DNA from 4 places in the Oceanisphaera sp. W20_SRM_FM3 genome. Region 4 is predicted to be linked to each of the others. Evidence: predicted binding sites of a transcription regulator. Region 4 holds the regulator's gene; each other region holds the start of a gene.
What was found. The regulator sigma-54, encoded in region 4, starts transcription at its own class of promoters, with help from an activator protein. The targets are predictions, from matches to a motif close to TGGCACNGTTTTNGCTT.
Positions count from the first base shown of each region.

Region 1: the regulator sigma-54 is predicted to act here: its motif matches at 2,133-2,149, upstream of flgF (flagellar basal-body rod protein FlgF).
Region 2: the regulator sigma-54 is predicted to act here: its motif matches at 2,307-2,323, upstream of flgA (flagellar basal body P-ring formation chaperone FlgA).
Region 3: the regulator sigma-54 is predicted to act here: its motif matches at 1,211-1,227, upstream of flgB (flagellar basal body rod protein FlgB).

Region 1 covers NZ_JBGQOP010000003.1:75,063-78,566, forward strand. Annotated here, with positions in the region: gene ACEN2G_RS02910 (flagellar hook assembly protein FlgD) at 1-633, shown strand, start outside; gene flgE (flagellar hook protein FlgE) at 645-1,976, shown strand; gene flgF (flagellar basal-body rod protein FlgF) at 2,229-2,972, shown strand; gene flgG (flagellar basal-body rod protein FlgG) at 3,054-3,504, shown strand, end outside.
Region 2 covers NZ_JBGQOP010000003.1:69,500-73,003, forward strand. Annotated here, with positions in the region: gene ACEN2G_RS02870 (LPP20 family lipoprotein) at 1-287, shown strand, start outside; gene flgN (flagellar export chaperone FlgN) at 602-1,015, opposite strand; gene flgM (flagellar biosynthesis anti-sigma factor FlgM) at 1,017-1,337, opposite strand; gene flgA (flagellar basal body P-ring formation chaperone FlgA) at 1,406-2,110, opposite strand; gene ACEN2G_RS02890 (chemotaxis protein) at 2,365-3,279, shown strand; gene ACEN2G_RS02895 (CheR family methyltransferase) at 3,299-3,504, shown strand, end outside.
Region 3 covers NZ_JBGQOP010000028.1:38,756-42,259, reverse strand. Annotated here, with positions in the region: gene flgM (flagellar biosynthesis anti-sigma factor FlgM) at 1-71, opposite strand, end outside; gene flgA (flagellar basal body P-ring formation chaperone FlgA) at 240-1,058, opposite strand; gene flgB (flagellar basal body rod protein FlgB) at 1,267-1,629, shown strand; gene flgC (flagellar basal body rod protein FlgC) at 1,631-2,050, shown strand; gene ACEN2G_RS12875 (flagellar hook assembly protein FlgD) at 2,052-2,708, shown strand; gene flgE (flagellar hook protein FlgE) at 2,746-3,504, shown strand, end outside.
Region 4 covers NZ_JBGQOP010000015.1:50,314-53,817, forward strand. Annotated here, with positions in the region: gene rapZ (RNase adapter RapZ) at 1-552, opposite strand, end outside; gene ptsN (PTS IIA-like nitrogen regulatory protein PtsN) at 562-1,008, opposite strand; gene hpf (ribosome hibernation promoting factor) at 1,011-1,298, opposite strand; gene ACEN2G_RS09610 (RNA polymerase factor sigma-54) at 1,321-2,775, opposite strand; gene lptB (LPS export ABC transporter ATP-binding protein) at 2,959-3,504, opposite strand, start outside.

The DNA.
Region 1 (3,504 bases), on a different contig from region 4:
GCCAAAGACCCTAGCCGGGCACAACTCGGCCAAGAAGACTTCTTTGCGCTAATGACGCAACAATTAGCCTATCAAGACCCGTTTAAACCGGCGGATAACTCCGACATGATTGCGCAAATGACGGCGTTTACCTCGGCAGACGGCATCAGTAACATGAGCAAGCAGCTCTCGGGCTTGAGCGAAGTAATGACCTCCAGCCAAGCGCTGCAGGCGTCTAGCCTAGTAGGGCAAAAAGTATTATTGCCCAGTAACTTAGCTTATTGGGATCAAAGCGATGCGGTAGATGGCGTGGCCGTAACCGGTGAGGGTGCCAATAACGTGGTGATCCGTATCGAAAATGAAAAGGGCGAATTAGTGCGCTCCATGAGCCTAGATGGCCCACAGCGCGGCAACGTGCCCTTTACCTGGGACGGCTTAAACGAACAAGGCGAGCCTGCTCCCACGGGGCGCTACAAAATTAAAGTCAGTGGCATCATTGGCAACCAGCGTGAAGACCTCAACGCCTTGGCCTTTGGCCGGGTAGACAGCGTAACGCTGGGCAGTGCCAACAGCCCGACTCTGGTTAACTTATCGGGTTTAGGGGGGGTTCCCTTGAACCAAGTACTCGAAATTGCTGGCCGTAAAACGGCGTAAGGAGCTCCACCATGTCTTTTAATATTGCTCTTAGTGGCGTGAACGCGGCACAGAAAGATCTCGACGTAACGGCCAACAATATCGCCAACGTCAACACCATCGGCTTTAAAGAGTCCCGTGCCGAGTTTGCCGATGTATACGCCAACTCTATTTTTGCTAACGCCAAAACCCAAGTGGGCAGTGGTGTGCAAACTGCCGCCGTGTCCCAGCAGTTTCACCAAGGTGCGTTGCAGTTCACCAATAACTCGCTAGACATGGCGATTAACGGCAGTGGCTTCTTTGTGGTATCCAACGAAATTGGCTCACTGGACCGCACCTTTACCCGTGCCGGCGCCTTTCGCTTAGATAACCAAGGTTTTGTGACTAACTCTCAAGGTCATTTCTTACAAACCTACAAAGCGAATGCCGACGGTACGCCAGCAGGTTTGGGTATTAATAGTACTCAAGCATTAAAAATTCCTGACAAAGCTGGTCAGCCACAAATGACTACTGAGGCTAAAACTGGTGTTAATTTGCCGACTAAAGCCGATTCGTTGGACTTGACTCAGTTTGATCCCACCGATTCAGAGACTTATACCTCATCTACTTCGATGACGGTATATGACTCTTTGGGTGATACCCACACCATGACTCAGTACTTTGTTAAAACAGGGCCGGCAAATCCAGGTGATCCTAATACTTGGGAAATGTTTGTGTATGTAGATGGGAAGAATTCTTTAGGAACAACCAACCCCGCTGTTGCTGGGCACCCCCTTGATCCCGATGTACCTGCAGATAGTATTAACTCGCACCCATTAACGTTTGATACTGCAGGCCAGTTTATTGCTTCGACTCCTCCTGCTCCGACTTTAGATGAGTTAACCACACAACCATTGGGCTTTACTAACGGCTCAGATCCTGATCAACAAATTATGATTAAGATCCCTTCAGCGACCTTGAACTCAGGTCCGTTTGAGGTAACTTCGAACAGCCAAGACGGTACTACCGTTGGTCGCTTAACTAAGGTAGACGTAGGCCCGAACGGTTTAGTACAAGCCACGTACAGTAACGGCAGCACCGAAAACTTAGGCATAGTGGCCATGGCGCGCTTCCCGAACGAACAAGGCTTAACGCAAATTGGTGATACGCAATGGCGCCAGTCGTTGTTATCCGGTGAAGCCGTAACCGGCCAGCCCAATACCGGTATTTTCGGTAAAGTGAGCGTGGCGGCATTGGAGCAATCTAATACCGACTTAACCTCTGAGCTGGTGGACTTAATCACCGCCCAGCGTAACTTCCAAGCCAACTCTCGGGCACTGGAAGTAAACAGTACCCTGCAGCAAACCATACTGCAGATACGGTAACTTAAAGCTAGAAGCTAGAAGCTAGAAGCTAGAAGCTAGAAGCTAGAAGCTGTAAGAAAGACCAAACACCGCCCGCAAAGGCGGTGTTTTTGTTGATGTTGGCACTGCTTTCATCTTTAACTTCCAGCTTACGGCTTTAAGCTTACAGCTCTGTTGTGGCACTATTCTTGCATTATATTTAAACAGTTAGCCGGGCAGTAATGCTTTTCGGCATTAATCAGTACTTATTCGGCCAAGGTCGACGGAGCTGAAATGGACAAATTGCTTTATATCGCCATGTCTGGCGCCAAAGAAAACATGCACAGCGTGGCGGTGCGCTCTAATAACTTAGCCAACGCCAACACCACCGGCTTTAAAGCCGACATGGAGCAAGCCCGTGCCATGCAAGCCTTCGGCGAAGGTATGCCCACTCGCGTGTTTGCCATGACGGAAAAACCGGGGCAAAACTTTGCCACCGGCCCCATTCAAACCACGGGCCGGGATCTTGACGTTGCCATCGCCGGTGACGGCTGGCTGGCAGTAGAGTCAAAAGACGGCTCTGAAGCCTATACCCGTTTTGGTAACTTGCAAGTGGCACCCGATGGCCGCCTGCAAACCAGTACTGGCTTGAACGTGTTAGACGATAACGGCGGCCCCATTATCATACCGCTGCCGTTAGAAAAGATGGAAATTAACAAAGACGGCACCATCTTTGCCCGCTTAGAAGGCGAACCGGCCAACGGCGGCGCCGAATTGCAGCGCATTAAAACCGTACTGCCCAACAATGCGGATCTTGAAAAAGGTCAAGATGGCCTGTTTCGTCGTAAAGACGGCCAGGCCGAAGCGGCTTCTGCTCAAGTGCAACTGCTTGCCGGCGCATTGGAGGGCAGTAACGTCAACCCCGTGGCCGAAATGACCCATTTGATCGATCTGCAGCGTCGCTTTGAAACCCAATTAAAAATGATGAGCCACGCCGAAGAAAACGATAAAGCCCATGCTCAGCTGCTGCGTATCTAGGTAGTTATAGGTATCTAGGTCGTTATAGGTATCTAGATAGTTAAAGGCATTTAAGTAGTTAAAGGTATTAAGGAGAGTGCAATGAACCCGGCATTATGGATTAGTAAAACAGGCCTTGACGCGCAGCAGACCAATATTTCGGTCACCTCCAACAACTTGGCGAACGCCAGTACTGTGGGCTTTAAAAAGGGCCGGGCGATTTTTGAAGACTTGCTCTATCAAAATGTGCACCAGCCCGGTGGCCGAGCTACGGCCGACACTAACTTGCCCTCGGGCTTAATGTTAGGTGCCGGTAGCAAGGTGGTGGCCACCCAAAAAACCTTTACTCAAGGCAGCGTGCAAACCACAGATAACGCGTTGGATGTGATGATTGACGGTCGCGGCTTTTTTGAAGTGCTGCTACCCGATGGCACCACCGGCTATACCCGTAATGGTCAATTTGCCTTGAACGAAGAGGGCGTGATAGTAACGCCGGGCAATGGTTACCCATTGCAGCCAGAAATGCAGATCCCCGATAACGCGCAAAGCATTA
Region 2 (3,504 bases), on a different contig from region 4:
CTATAAGCTTGCAGCAGCCGCAGGATCCGCAGCAAAAGTTATTACACGCCATGCGCGCCTCTAAACTGGATGCCTATCGGGAATTAACCGAGCAATTAAGTGGTGTGATGACCTCAAGCTCGAGCATCACTAACAGCAATATTTTGCAAGACGGTACCGTAAGCAACAGCAGCCGCGGCGTCGTGCGCGGCGCGCGCGTGGTAAACAGTTACCCCGATGGTGACATGTACATCACTGAGCTGGAGCTGGATTTAAAGTTGTTTGAAAAGCTAAGACGCGGGTATTGAAGGGCAGTTCGCCCTGTAACCGCCAATTTATTCGGCGATGCTGCAAAGCAGGATGTTTTAAATCTATATAAACAAACCGTGGCGAATAAATTGCCACCTACAAAAAACGCCAGCCTTGTAGCCGCCAACTTTGTTAAACAGAGAGTTTCGGCGGTGCTGCGACGCAGGATGTTTTAAATAACCTATAAAATAGCGCTAACCTTTCACAAACAAAAACACCGCTCTTTATGGGAGCGGTGTTTTTGTTTGCTTAGTGATTTGGTTTTATTTTGCTTCACGCTTCACGCTTCACGCTTCACTCTTCACGGCGAAGCTTAAACCTTAAAGCCGGCACCTTTATTAATGCCTTTGGTGTGACCTTTTTGGTCGTAGGTGACGCTTTGCCGTTCGTGCAAGCGGCTTAAAATATTGGCAAGCTGGCGTACGCCGTTGAGCGATTGCTCGAGTAACTGCTCGGCAACCTGGCTTTGCTCTTGGCATTGCTCTACTAACTGACGCAGGCTTGCAACTTGCGGATGATAATCAGTGCTTAAGCGCTCTCGCTCTGGATGATTGGCAAGCTCGGCGTCTGTTGCCTGAATTTGCGTTAATAAGGTGTGTTTTTTTTCTGCCAAGGGCGGCAGTTCGAGCGCTTTTCGCGTCACGATCAAATCGAGCTCTTGTTGAGTAATCTCTAACAAAAGCTCGAGTTGAGTTTTCTGTTGGGTTAGCAGCGCAGCAAGCGACATATTAGATACCTTCTAAATCCTGCTCAAAGCGAGAGATATTGGCCGCCAATCGGTCACTGTCTACTTGATAGCTGCCTTCATTAATGGCTTTTTTCAGTGCCTCTAAGCGAGCGCTGTTATCCGGTGCTGGCGTATTGGCCAACGACTGCTGCACTTGACTCAAACGCTGTGCTTGAGGCGTTAGCGTGACTGAATCTTGCTTAGGTGTAGCCGTAGTGGCCGTGCTTGCGGGCGCGGCATCTGTGCCGACACTTTGCTTATATTTGTTGTTGGTAAGCGGCGCATTGCTGCCAAATCCAACGGGTAATTTGTCGATAGCCATAGTGAAAGTCCTATTCTGCTGCTGCGTAAAAGGGGTATCGGCTTAATACGTGATAACTTTAGCAGAATTTACAGCTTAACTTGCACTTGGCCAGCGGACATGATTTGGGCACTAATTTCTCGGCCAGAGTTGGCGTTACTGACGCGAATAGTGTCATTAAATGAGCCGTCTTCTTTGGCCATACCGTCGGTTTTTATGGTGAGCCCGCCAGTCTGCGCCAAAATGCTGACTTTGTCTCCCTTACACACCACACACAACTGGTTATTTAAAATAGGCTGCCCGGGGCGCAAGTCGCGTTTGGTGCGAGAGCCAATCAAATCGGCCGGATTATTAAATACATCGCCGCGCAGCAAAACTTCATCTTGATAATCCACACTTAAATGCTGTGCTTGCAGCAAGGTATTGCGTGTTATTGGATCACTGGCGGTGACCACGGGTTTAAGAACTTTTACCCGTACCGGTACAAATATTTCCCAGCTGGGCGTTTCATGGCATTGCAAAAATACATGAGTGTTACGTTTAACTTCACCAGCCCCGCGAATATCCGCGGTCAGTTGGCCTAGGCATTCGGTTAGGACTAAGCGGGTGTCAATGCTGGCGGCATTCACTTCTAATTTATCGTCTGGCTGCACAGGCACGAGATCGCGAACATAATCTTCGGCGTAGCGGCGAATTTCATCATGCACGCTGCTGTCACCCAAGGTTTGCGCCTGCGCTGAACCTAATCCGATCAGTAGCAAGAACAGGGTGGGCAATAAACATAATGCGCGCATGCTTTGCCTGATGGCGTTGCACGGTAAAAAGATTCTGTTAAGCATTCTTTCCTCTTGGCCGATATAAAGAAGTGTGCGATATCACGTCTTGACTGAGCGCTGATAGCGTCTGCTGTTAGCGGATGCTAAGCTAGCGCCGGTTAACAGCGTAAACGCGATACGTAAATACAATAAGCACTTACTAATAAGTACAATCATGCATAGAGCATGCCATGGACGGACACCTTACCACGGCATTAATGGAGAAACTGTATATGGCGAGCGTACTCGACTCGGTAAACCAAAGAACACAACTGGTAGGTCAGAACAGACTGGAATTATTGTTGTTCAGACTTAACGGGCGTCAAAGATTTGGCATTAACGTGTTCAAGGTCAAGGAAGTATTGCAGTGCCCTAAGTTGACGGCCTTGCCGCAGCGTAATGCAGTGATTAAAGGTGTGGCCAATGTTCGTGGTCAAACCATCTCTATTATTGATATCAGTAAGGCCATGGGTGGGCGTCCGGTTGAGCAAACCGACACCAGTTTCGTGATTATTTCTGAATATAACCGCTCCATACAGGGCTTTTTAGTCAGCTCAGTTGAGCGCATTGTTAATATGAACTGGGAAGCGATTTTACCGCCACCAAAGGGCACGGGCCGTTCTAACTACATGACAGCCGTCACCGAAATTGACGGTGAATTGGTCGAGATCTTAGACGTCGAAAAAATTCTTGATGAAATTGCACCGCGCAGCGTAAGCGTTAAACAAGAGTTAGTGGATGAAGTTTCGGTGTTAAAAAGCCTCACCCAAAAACCCATTTTGATTGCCGATGACTCCTCTGTGGCGCGCCGCCAAATTCAGAAAACAGTAGAGACCTTAGGGCTTGAATGTATTGTGGTGGAAAACGGCAAGCTGGCGCTGAATAAGTTGCGCGAATTAGCGGCTATGGGGCCTATTCATGAGCAATTAAGCATGGTTATTTCCGACGTGGAAATGCCAGAAATGGATGGTTATACCTTAACCGCCGAAATCCGTAATGATGCAGCACTCAGAGATTTACATGTTATTTTGCATACTTCGTTAAGTGGTGTGTTTAATAAAGCATTGATTGAAAAAGTCGGCGCCAATAATTTTATCGCTAAATTTCATCCCGACGAACTGGCCACAGCCGTGAAGGCTGCGCTCTAAACTGCCGTAAAGGACACAGATGAAAAATCTGACCGAAGAACAATATCACGCTTTTTGTCGCTTTTTAGAAACCAGCACCGGCATAGTGTTAGGCGATAATAAGCAGTATTTGGTTAAAAGCCGCTTGTCGCCTTTGCTGGCTCGTTTTCACATAGAGTCATTAGACGAGCTGATTGTAAAGTCCATGAATATGCGTGAGCGTGAGCTAAAAACGGCGGTGATCGA
Region 3 (3,504 bases), on a different contig from region 4:
CTTGAGGTGTCTGAGCTGGTTTTAGTGCTCACCGCGCTGAGCGCGGCCGTTGGCTGCGAGGTAATTTTCATCAATTTTTCGCCTTCATTTATCTTGTCTGGTGACTGGCGGTACATGTCCTGCAGCACATTAAGTACTATGAGTGCGTACTATGAGTGCAGGTGGCCAGTGAGTTATTACTAGATAACGGCACCTTGGGTGCCTTACTTTAATGTGTTGTTGATTTAAATGCTCGGCGCTTATCGCAACGTCTGCACCTTATTTCTGGCCACCACACGGGCTTGCATGCGTTTGCCGGAGTCGATATTTTGCACCAATACCAGCTCGCCTTTACTGGCGTTACCTAAAGCTAAACCTTGGGTACTCACGGCAAAGTTTTCGCCTCGTGCTTCTATGACCACTTGTTCATTTTTTTGTACCAGCCAAAGCGGCGCCAAAATAGCCGGGTACAAGGGCTGATCCTTGCTCAAGTTACGCAGTAACCGCCGTTTTGGTGGCTGCAGGCTACTAATAAAACCGCGATGCAATTGGCTCAAGTTCATGCTCTGTAGCCGCAGCAGATCGGCATTCAGTGCTTGCTCGCGCTTTAACGACTCAGCCGCCACCCATACCGGCAAACTCACCTCTACCGTGATGCGCCCGCGCAGCGTCCAACCTGGCTCATCAATACACGCTAACAAATAGGCTATGCGCCCCCAAGGCTTGGCGTCGGCTTGCGCGACTTCATAGCGCACGGCTTTTTGGCAGCTCGGTAAATGCGCAACACTCGCAGGCAGCCAAGGGCTGAACTCGGCCTGATAAGGCTGCCAGCGCTGTAAAACCGCATATTCGGTTAGTCGCTGAGTTGCGACGGAGATCAATTGGAGGCTCAGCATCTCCGCCAGTGGCTCAGGTTCGCGCTTGGCCGCAAGTTGCGGTTCAACGGCGATGTCTATGCCCGCTGTTGTACCGGCTGGTGCCACAGCCTGTGCCTGCTCTTGTGCTAACTCTTTTGCCACCTCTTTTGCCACCTCTTGTGCCAACTCTTTTGCTAAGAGTGGCGGCGCGCTGAGCAGCATAACGGCCACTAGGGCGTACCGTGCCCACTGGGCGAGGGCGACGTTTCGGGCTGTAAAATAAGCGCTTCCGTGCGGAAAGTGCTGTTCCCTTTTTCGGGCGGAAGTAGGCAGGCTTAATTTGTATTTCATTGATAAATAACAACTTTAATTAGTGGCACGGATCTTGACTATCGAAGGTGAAGACACACATGGCGCTTAAGGAAATTACATGGCATTGGGGCTGGAAAAAGCACTGGGCATACATCCGCACGCATTATCGCTCAGGATGGACAGAACACAATTACTGACCAGTAATTTGGCCAACGTCGATACCCCAGGTTATCAGGCGCGCGACATCGATTATGCGACTGTGTTGCAACAAACCGCGCGCTCACTCGAGCAAGGCGGTAATGGCGGTCCCCAAGCCGAGTCCTTATATCGTACGCCTTATCAGCCGTCGCAAGATGGTAACACGGTGGAACTGTCGGTGGAGCAAACGGCCTTTGCCGAAAATGCCATGGACTTTCAAACCAGCCTGACTTTTTTGAACATTAAATTACGTGGCCTAAATCAAGCCATAGAAGGACGTTGATATGTCGTTTAGCGCAATTTATGACATTGCCGGTAGTGCGTTACAGGCGCAAACCAGCCGCATGAATACCGTGGCTTCTAACCTAGCTAACGCCGGTTCGGTGGCGGCCAGCGAAGAAGAGGCTTATCGCGCCATTAAGCCGGTGTTTGCCACCGTCTATCAACATACCCAAGCCGGTGAGCTGAGCGGTGCTCAGGTGAATATTGCCGGTGTGGTGCCCTCAGATCGCCAGCCCGATCAACGCTATCAGCCGGATCACCCGCTGGCCAACGATGAAGGCTATGTGTATTACGCCGGCGTAAACGTGATGGAAGAAATGGCCGACATGATGTCGGCGTCTCGCAGTTTTGAGTCTGCCATCGAAGTGGTCGGTCGCGTGAACAGCATGCAGCAAGGGCTGCTGAATTTAGGGCAGCGTTAAGATGACTATCGCAACCGTGAATGGTTTGGATCGCGCCTCGGGCGTTCAGCAAAAGGGCATAGCGCCCGGTAACGATGTTACCAACTTGCGCAGCGAATTTTTGCAGATGATGGTGGCGCAAATTAATAACCAAGACCCGCTTAATCCGCTCGATGGCACCGAATATGTCTCTCAGTTGGCGCAGTTCAGCATGGTGGAAGGCATAGAGCAGATGAAGATGCAGGGGCAGCAGCAAGCGACCTTGCTCGACACCCTGCAGGTGTTGAGCAGCACCTCTTTAATGGGCAAGCAAGTGTCTGTGCCCACCCAGTCAATCACGCTCGATAAACCGGAAGCGTTGCACGGCAAAATCATGGTGCCGGCCGGTACCGAAAAGCTGACCATGCAGGTGTATGACCAAAATGGCAGCTTAGTGCACGAGCAAGAGTGGTCTAACCCTAAAGGCGAGCAAGCTTTTGATTTGCCTGAATTAGCCAGTGGTGAGTACGACTTTAAGGTGTTGGCGGAGCGCGAAGGCAATGTTTCGCCGTTGGCGCCCACACTGACGCGCACCGTAGAAAAAGTCAGCCTGCCCGGTGGCGGTGGCGACATCATGCTCAGCATTGCGGGTATTGGCCAAGTGTCATTATTTCAGGTGACTGAGTTCAGTCAGCCTTAAGCCTTCGATTTTCAGAATAAGCACTAAGGAATTTTTTATGTCGTTAAGTATTGGATTAAGCGGCCTGCGTGCCACCAACGAATCGTTAGGTGTGATCAGCCACAACATTGCCAACGTCTCCACCGCCGGCTTTAAGAGTGCGCGCGCCGAGTTTGCCGCCGTTTACGGTGGCGGCCAAGCGGGTGGTGTGGGCGTCAGTAATGTGTCCCAAGACTTTGGTCGCGACGGCGATGTGGTTAACACCGGCCGTGCGCTGGACTTGGCCATTTCCGGTAACGGCTTCTTCATGACTCAGCATAACGGGCAAATGAGTTATACCCGCGCCGGCACCTTTAATCGCGATGCAGACAACTTTATCGTGTCTGGCAACGGCTCACGGCTGCAAGGCTATATGGCCAACGAGGCTGGCCAGTTGCAACAGGGCGTACTCGGTGACTTGCGCATTGACGGCGGCAGCCTGCCCGCCAAAGCCAGCACCAAGCTGGACTTTACCGCCAATTTAAAAGCGGACGCCGTCGCACCCACTAGTGTGTTCGATGTAGCTGATGCCACTAGCTATAACTTTTCGCAGTCGAGCGAAGTGTATGACTCACTCGGCAGTCGCCACGTGGTGACCCAGTACTTTGTGAAAACCGGTGATAATAAGTGGAATGTGCATTCTCAGGTGGATGGCGCCGCCGTGGGTGCACCACAAGCCATGGAATTTAATACCGACGGCACCCTGCTAACGCCTGCGGGCAGCATGACGCTGAACTTTGCTCCGGCCGGCGCTAATGCCATGACCATCAGCATAGAT
Region 4 (3,504 bases):
ATCGAACACAAAATCCGCATCTTGTGAAATACCATACTTGTAGCCAAAAGATTCAAATACCCAATTTAGCTCGCGCTCTTTCTTACCCAAGATGCGGGCACGAATAATTTCACTTAAATCATGAATACTTAAGTCAGAAGTATCGATGCGCAAGTCTGCTTCTGACGATAGCGGCGCCAGCATGTTGGTTTCTTCGCGGATGGCTTCATCCAGCGTCAAACTCAAGCGTGATAAGGGGTGTAAGCGGCGGGTATCCCCGAAACGGCGAATAAGAGCGGCATTATCTGCATCAATAAAGATACTGGATAAACTCACGTCTTCCATGGCACGCACCTCCGCAAGGAGAGCTTCCATTTTATCCGGATTGTCAGGCAAGTTGCGCACATCTATGCTTACCGCCACTTCGCCTGGTTTGTCACGGCGCATCTTAACCAGACTCGGCAGCAGTTCTACTGGCAGGTTATCAACGCAGTAATAGCCCAAATCCTCGAGTACCCGCAATGCGACGGTTTTGCCCGAACCAGAACGACCACTGACGATCACCAGCTGCATACTTACTCCTTAAGAAGAAATCATGATTTGATAGAGCTCGTCATCGCTAGTGGCTTGACGTAATTGCTTACAGATCTGTTTGTCACTGAGTTTTTCGGCGATCAAGGATAGGGTTTTAAGGTGCTGCTTACACTCTTGCTCTGGCACCAGCAATGCAAAGACCAAACTCACCGGCTGGTTATCGATGGCATCAAACTCCACAGGCTCAGCAAAGGTGAGCAGTACGGCGGTGGCTTGATTGTTATTGCTAATACGGCCGTGAGGAATGGCAATACCGTTACCTATACCGGTGCTGCCCATTTTTTCCCGTGCTAGAAGGCAGTCAAACAATTGCTGACTGTTGATGTTGAGGTGTGCTGCTGCGAGCTCGCTGATGATTTCCAGCGCCCTTTTCTTGCTCGTGCAAGGGACGGCACTACGCGTGCAGTCCCTGCTTAGTATATCGGCGACTTCCATAGTTATTTTTGCTTGAGCTTCTCTTTGTGTTTAATCACTTGGCGATCGAGTTTGTCGAACAAACCGTCGATGGCTGCGTACATATCATCTTGCTCACAAGTGGCAAAGATTTCACCGCCGCTGAGGTTAATTTTGGCTTCAGCAATTTGCTGTAATTTTTCAAGCGTCAGCACTACATGCACTATGGTGATATTATCGAAATGGCGCTCTAGCTTAGCAAACTTGCTATTCACATAGTCACGCAGGGAGTCAGTGATGTCTACATGGTGTCCAGTCAGATTTATTTGCATAAAGTCTTCCTTCTAAGTCCGCCTACAATAGGCGCTTACGCTGATTGGAAGGGGGGATGGCCAGTGACTCACGATACTTGGCTATGGTCCGTCTGGCTACCTGTATCCCCTGTTCGTCCAGTAATTGCGCGATTTTGCTGTCGCTCAATGGCTTAACCGGGTTTTCTGCCGCGACTAATTTCTTAATAAAGGCGCGAATGGCCGTAGAAGAACATTCGCCGCCACTTTCGGTAGCTACATGGCTGGAGAAAAAATATTTTAACTCAAAAACCCCTTTGGGTGAGTGTAAAAATTTTTGGGTGGTGACACGAGAAATCGTCGATTCATGCATCTCTACCACTTCTGCTACCTGATTCAGGACCATGGGCTTCATTGCCTCGGCTCCATGCTCAAAGAATGCCTGTTGTTGATCGACAATACAATTAGCAACCTTGAGCAAGGTCTCATTTCTGCTTTCTAAGCTCTTGATAAACCATTTGGCATCTTGAGTGTGCTGGCGAATAAACTGGCCATCACTGCCTTGCTGGCCTTGGCCCATGGCCGCATAGGTTTGGTTTAAGCGCACCTTAGGTAAGGCCTCGGGATTAAGTTCGGCTTTCCACACCCCTTGCAGCTTAGTGACCACCACATCGGGGATCACATACTCTGAGTTGTGTTGCAGCAGGTTATTGCCAGGCCTTGGCTCGAGTTGCTGAATTAACGCCAACACGTCTCTGAGCTCATCTTCTTTCAGGCCTGTGAGTCGCTGCAGGCTGCGATAATCGCGCGTGGCCAGCAAATCCATGTGCGCGGCGATCAGCCGTTGAGCTTGTGAGAGCCAAGGGGTGTTGGCAGGCAGGGCATTCAGTTGAATAGCTAAGCATTCTTGCACGCTGCGCGCGGCTACGCCTAAAGGGTCGAAGTGCTGAATACGCTTTAGCACCGCCTCCACTTCATCAGCTTCTATGTGCTGCTCGCCGCCGATAACCGAGGCCAGAATACCCTCAATGTCTAGGCTGAGATAACCGGCTTCGTCTATGGCATCAATAATAGCTAAGGCGATAGCCTGATCGGTTTCACTAAAGGGCGTGAGCTGCATCTGCCACAACAGATAATCTTGCAGGGTCTCTGTGGTCTCGCCTTGATAGACGGTCTCTTCTAGCCCGTCTGGCAGGCCACCTGTGCCGCTGGTGCCGGCGGAGGCGGTATAAATATCATCCCACTGAGTGTCCATGGGCATCTCATCAGACAACTGATGTTGCTCCATGGCCTTGTCGGTAGCCATTTGCTCATCTTTGGCAGCTGGCTGCGGTACGAGTTCATCGTCGTTGCCATACTCGTCGGCTTCTTCTTGCTCGAGCAGGGGATTATTTTCGAGTGCCAGTTGAATTTCTTGCTGCAGCTCTAGGCTCGATAGTTGCAGCAGGCGAATGGCCTGTTGCAACTGGGGAGTCATGGTTAGCTGCTGTCCCATACGTAATTGAAGAGTTGGCTTCATAGTTGTAAAAATCCTTTCATAGCAACCAAAAGTCCTTCTTTATCAACAGCAGAGGAGGCGGTATTACTCTTTACGTTACGGTCTGGCTGAGTTTTGGCTTCACTTAAATTCATTTAAGTTGCGCTGCAAAATAGCCGGGCCGTTGCGCAGCTAACTATGATAGCCGCGCGATTTATTAGTCTATTAAAGACTAAATTGCTCACCCAAATAGACTTTTTTCACCTGTTCGTTGGCCAAAATCTCGGCGGGGGTGCCGGCGGCAATACCATGGCCGTGGCTCACGATATAGGCTCGCTCGCACACATCCAGCGTTTCGCGCACGTTATGATCGGTGATCAGTACGCCTAGGCCGCGATCTCGCAGGTGCAAGATGATTTTTTTAATATCTAACACCGAAATAGGGTCGACGCCGGCAAAGGGCTCATCCAATAAAATAAAGCGCGGCTCTGCGGCCAAGGCGCGGGCTATTTCGACACGGCGGCGCTCACCACCGGATAAGCTCATGCCCATGCTGTCACGAATATGGCCAATATTAAATTCTTCGAGCAACTGCTCCATTTTTTCGATGCGCGCTACGGCATTGAGCTCTTTACGTGTTTCTAGCACGGCCATAATGTTGTTGGCCACGCTAAGTCGTCGAAAAATGGAGGCTTCTTGGGGTAAGTAGCCGATACCGGCGCGAGCGCGAACATGCATCGGCTGATGACTAATATCTTGGTCATCTATGGT